2 regions of the Paenibacillus sp. 11B genome follow, and region 1 is predicted to be linked to the other one. Evidence: riboswitches for the same ligand, from Rfam matches in the RefSeq annotation. Region 1 holds a riboswitch; the other holds the start of a gene.
The links. Region 1 has a riboswitch for glycine ahead of sdaAB (L-serine ammonia-lyase, iron-sulfur-dependent subunit beta). Riboswitches for the same ligand answer to the same signal wherever they lie in the genome.
Positions count from the first base shown of each region.

Region 2: linked by a shared signal. The riboswitch ahead of gcvT (glycine cleavage system aminomethyltransferase GcvT) and the one ahead of sdaAB (L-serine ammonia-lyase, iron-sulfur-dependent subunit beta) in region 1 are both predicted to bind glycine.

Region 1 covers NZ_JAUKNS010000009.1:134,690-137,087, reverse strand. Annotated here, with positions in the region: gene Q0V21_RS29575 (MFS transporter) at 1-412, shown strand, start outside; glycine riboswitch at 751-874, shown strand; glycine riboswitch at 879-1,020, shown strand; gene sdaAB (L-serine ammonia-lyase, iron-sulfur-dependent subunit beta) at 1,133-1,822, shown strand; gene sdaAA (L-serine ammonia-lyase, iron-sulfur-dependent, subunit alpha) at 1,812-2,398, shown strand, end outside.
Region 2 covers NZ_JAUKNS010000001.1:1,784,902-1,787,299, reverse strand. Annotated here, with positions in the region: gene gcvPA (aminomethyl-transferring glycine dehydrogenase subunit GcvPA) at 1-18, opposite strand, end outside; gene gcvT (glycine cleavage system aminomethyltransferase GcvT) at 15-1,151, opposite strand; glycine riboswitch at 1,350-1,450, opposite strand; glycine riboswitch at 1,454-1,577, opposite strand; gene gcvH (glycine cleavage system protein GcvH) at 1,924-2,313, shown strand.

The DNA.
Region 1 (2,398 bases):
CAAACATGTGCCGATCCGTCACATGATGGGTGGCGGTGTGCTTCTGGTCGCACTGGGTTATTTCCTGTTCGCCCGTTCGTTCTCGTTTGAACTGGCGGCGTTTGCTTTTATTCTGCTCGGTCTGTGCTCGGCACTGGCGAATACGGGCCTGGTTACCTTTTATCAAAATAATATCCCTGTCGGTCTGATGGGCCGAGTGAGCAGTATACTTGGATTGGGGTTAAGCGTGCTGCAGGTGGTTTCCATTTTGGTTGCAGGCGTGGTGGCAGAGCAGTTGTCGCTTCGTATGGTATATACGGTTGTATCTGGAGTGATGGTGCTGGCAGCGTTGGGATTGTGGGTGACGAGCATGTTTCCTTCCCGAAGCAGGTTTTATGATGAACCGGCGAAGCCCAACTCGATGGTGGGGTGACAGGCAGAAATCCGGCAATTCTAGTACAGAATAATGGTTGCCTGAATACCCGAACCGTTCTGTGGATCTTAACATAGATAGTACTAACCACAGATATTGCTCATAGAAAACAAACAAATGTATACGCTTTCTAAATGAAACGCATTAACACATTCATGTGATAAAAGTTTACAAATCGTTGGTTCATCCTGTTTATAAAATGGAAAAAAGTAAATATTCACAAAGAAATCGTTAAGTTTGTTGACACTGATCTTCCGGTCGATTAATCTTAATGAGAAAGTAATAAAAACTTCAATTATCGTTCTGGTACACGATCAGAATGGTTCCATACAAGCGAATGATAGCGAGCGGGAGAGTCCTGGGCATGCCGAGTAAAAAGGCAGCTGTCGGGCACCGAAGGAGCAAGCTGCTACGCACCCGGCGCAGTGGTTAATCTCTCAGGTAAATGTACCATCGTTGGACGCAACTCTGGAGAGTGCGCGATATGCGCCACCCAAGGGGTATATGGTCAAGCAGCACGGTGTGCAGGGGACATTACCTGTGAATACAGGGCATGCATCAATCCGCCGCGCTTCTTATCATGAAACTCTCAGGTATCGAGGACAGAGAGAGGGCCTTAAGGCCTTCTTCTGTCCTTTTCTTATGTCATCATTCAGTAATAAAGGAACATTATGGGTGTAGGTCTGGATGAAAATGACGATTATAAATGGAGGGTTTGCGATGCGTTTTAAAGACGTTTTTTCAATTATTGGTCCGTCCATGACAGGTCCATCAAGTTCACATACGGCTGGAGCAGCAAGATTGGGTCGAATTGCCCGTCAGTGGTTGGGGTGCACGCCTGAACGTGCCCGATTAACGCTGTACGGCTCCTTCGCCGATACGTATCAGGGGCATGGTACGGATCTCGCATTGATCGGTGGCCTGCTTGATTATGTGACGGATGATCCACGGATTCCGGATGCAGAGCAATATGCAGAGGAAGCGGGTATGGAGGTAGAGTTTTTTACAAGTGGTCTGCCTGCTCCTCATCCTAATACGGTCAAAATTGAGTTATGGCACGGAGACCGCGAATGTTCACTAATCGGTGCTTCCATTGGTGGTGGTAGTGTATCGGTACATGCATTGAATGATTTTCGTGTACAGATCAGCGGAGAGTTTCCGACACTTGTGCTGCGCCATTCGGACAAAGCAGGGGTGCTCGCCTCCGTAACCTCCACAATCAGTTCGTCAGGTGTGAACATCGGGTACATGCAAGTGGATCGGAAAGCGCGGGATGGTGAAGCACTGACGGCGATGGAGATGGATGGTGTGCCGAATCCTGAGATGTTAAACCGTCTGCGGTCGCTGGATCATATGCTGGACATTCGCGTGATTGATTTGAAGAGAGGGGTCGAACCGGATGCGGTTTAAACATCTACATGAACTGAATACCATCTGTACAGCAGAGTCCAAAACCATTGCCGAGCTGATGATCGAAGAGCAGGTTCAGGAGACGAATATCCCGAAAGCGGATGTTGTGCGGCAGATGTCGGATTACTATCAGGTGATGAAGGAAGCTGTTCACAAAGGGCTGACAGAAGATACGACATCACGCAGCGGCTTGACTGGCGGAGACGGCAAAAAAATGGCCGAGTACATTCGTAAAGGCGAGACTTGCTCTGGAGATGCATCTGCACTAGCCATGGCGTATGCCCTTTGTGTATCGGAAGTGAACGCATCCATGGGCCGAATCGTAGCGACACCGACAGCCGGTTCCTGTGGTATCATTCCAGGTGTATTTATCAGCTCCCAGGAGCGTTTTGGCTGGAGTGACGAGCATCTGGTGAACGGTCTGTTCTGTGCGGGAGCGATCGGTTATGTCATTGCCAACAATTCATTTATTTCCGGTGCCGAGGGCGGCTGTCAGGCTGAAGTGGGTTCTGCCATCGGCATGGCCGCTGGAGCGATGGTGGAGCTGCGTGGAGGGACGCCGGAGCAAGTGGTTCA
Region 2 (2,398 bases), on a different contig from region 1:
ATAGCGGTGCTTGCTCATGCTTGATCAGCTCCTTGAGTAGGTGTCTTTGGCGCACGTGTCCGTTTATGAAAAGGGGTCTTCACGACCTCGGCTTTCAGTTTCTTGTCACGAATCTCAATCTCCAGCGGGGTACCCAGTGCAGCATATTTGCTGTCAATCAAGGCCAGCCCCAGATTGCGTTTTAGCGTAGGGGATTGGGTGCCTGTGGTTACTTCACCAATCTGTACGCCTTCGGCGTATATCGGATAATGGGGGCGGGGAATACCACGCTCCAGCACTTCGATGCCGACCAGCTTGCGGGCAGGCCCATCATTTTTTTGCTGCAACAAGGCTTCATGTCCGATAAACGGCCCGGCATTCAGCTTCACAAACATGCCAACGCCAGCCTCCAGCGGCGAGATGGTTGCAGACAGCTCCTGTCCATACAGGGGAAGCTTGGCTTCAAAGCGCAGCGTATCCCGGGCACCCAGTCCGGTCGGAACGAGTCCGTAACCTTCTCCCGCCTGCATCAATCCGTTCCAGACCACAGCGGCCTGTTCGGCAGGAACATAGAGCTCAAATCCGTCTTCACCCGTATATCCGGTGCGGGATAACAGTAAAGTAACGCCACATACCTTTGCATTCGGTACAAAACGGAAAGGCTCAATCGAAGACACATCAGTGTCTGTCACCTTTGCGAGAATATCCACAGCAAGTGGGCCTTGCAGGGCAAGCAGCGCCGTTTGTTCGGAATCATTAGTCATCGTTACGCCTGGCGACATGTGCTGCTGCAGCCATGACCAGTCCTTGTCGATGTTGGAGGCATTAACCACCAGCAAATAATGCTGGTCTTTCAGTTTATAGATCAACAGATCATCGACCACGCCGCCATCCGGATAACACATTAACGTGTATTGAGCCTGACCGGGAACGAGTGTTGTTACATCATTGGTCGTCATGTGCTGTAAAAAAGCTTCCGCGTGTTCACCTTGTACGGTGAATTCACCCATGTGGGATACATCAAATAATCCGGCACGTTCTCGTACCGCTTCATGCTCTTTCTGAATTCCGCTGAATTGTACCGGGAGCTCCCAGCCACCAAAATCAATGCATCGTACGCCTTCATACTGCTGATAGAGTGGAAAGAGTGGGGTTCTAAGCAAATCGGACATCCAATCACCTCGTCATGGGCCGTCAACCGGCCGAGTGTCTAACCGTGGATCAATGAATCTGGCATCAACATTTAATTATAAAAGTAAGGTAAGGACGCTATAGGCAGCGCCGCTCTATAACCTGTTTTCGTTTTTTTGGGAAAAAGGAAAAGGACAGGCCAAAGAACCGGCATGCCAGAAGCACGCTGTATTCTTAGGCTCTGTCCTTGGTACCTGAGAGTTACCCCGCCGCATGATGCAGCAGGTTTCCCCTTGGGTGATCCTAACGCCCACACAGGGCGAATAGATGCTCTCCAGAGTTGCGTCCCGTAAAAGTCCTTTTGCCTGAGAGATTCACCTCCCGCTTGTCGGTGGTTTACTCCTTCGGCGTTACCGCATGTACACCCTGATTCGGGTGTCAAGGGTAATCTCTCCCTTTACATTCATCCGCGGGTAATGCATAGACCAACAAACATATTTACTACTCTCATTAAAGCCTGAATCGACTATTGATGTCAAGAACGATATCATAGAAATCAACAAAAAATCCGAATGATATTTCAATATGATTCTGTAATGTTCGTATATTTTTAAAGAGCACGCTTACTTTTCTAATATTCACCATTATATGTAGAGAGAGCCCAATGGAGTTACAGGCATATAAGGAAGAAAGTCAAATAAATTGTAAGGTATCTTGACATTTGAATCTAAAATATCATACGCTATGTTTTGGGAAAAAGGTTAAGGTCAAAGAAGCGCATGCACTCATTAATGAAAAGCGAGGCGGATATCGATGAGCGAATTAAAAAGTGATTTCCTGTACAGTGAAGAGCACGAATGGGTGCAGACCGTAGGGGAGGATACCGTACGTATTGGCATTACCGAATTCGCGCAGCATCAGCTGGGTGACATTGTGTTTGTAGAATTGCCTGACCTTGAATCGGATGTAAAGGCGGAAGACAGCATTGGAACAATTGAATCCGTCAAAACCGTTTCGGATTTGTTTTCTCCTGTAAGTGGAACAATTGTTGCTGTAAATGAGGCATTGCAGGATTCCCCGGAGCTAGTTAATAACTCTCCATATGAAGAAGGCTGGATGATCGAAATCCGTGTTGAGGGCGATTTGACAGCAGCACTGTCCACATTGATGAATGCGGATGCGTATCGTAAACATACGGAATAAAACTAGGGTTGCATTTTCCGCTGGAGACTGAATTTCAGCCTCAGGCCAAATGCCGTTTAACTTAAAAAGAATGAATCGATTGATT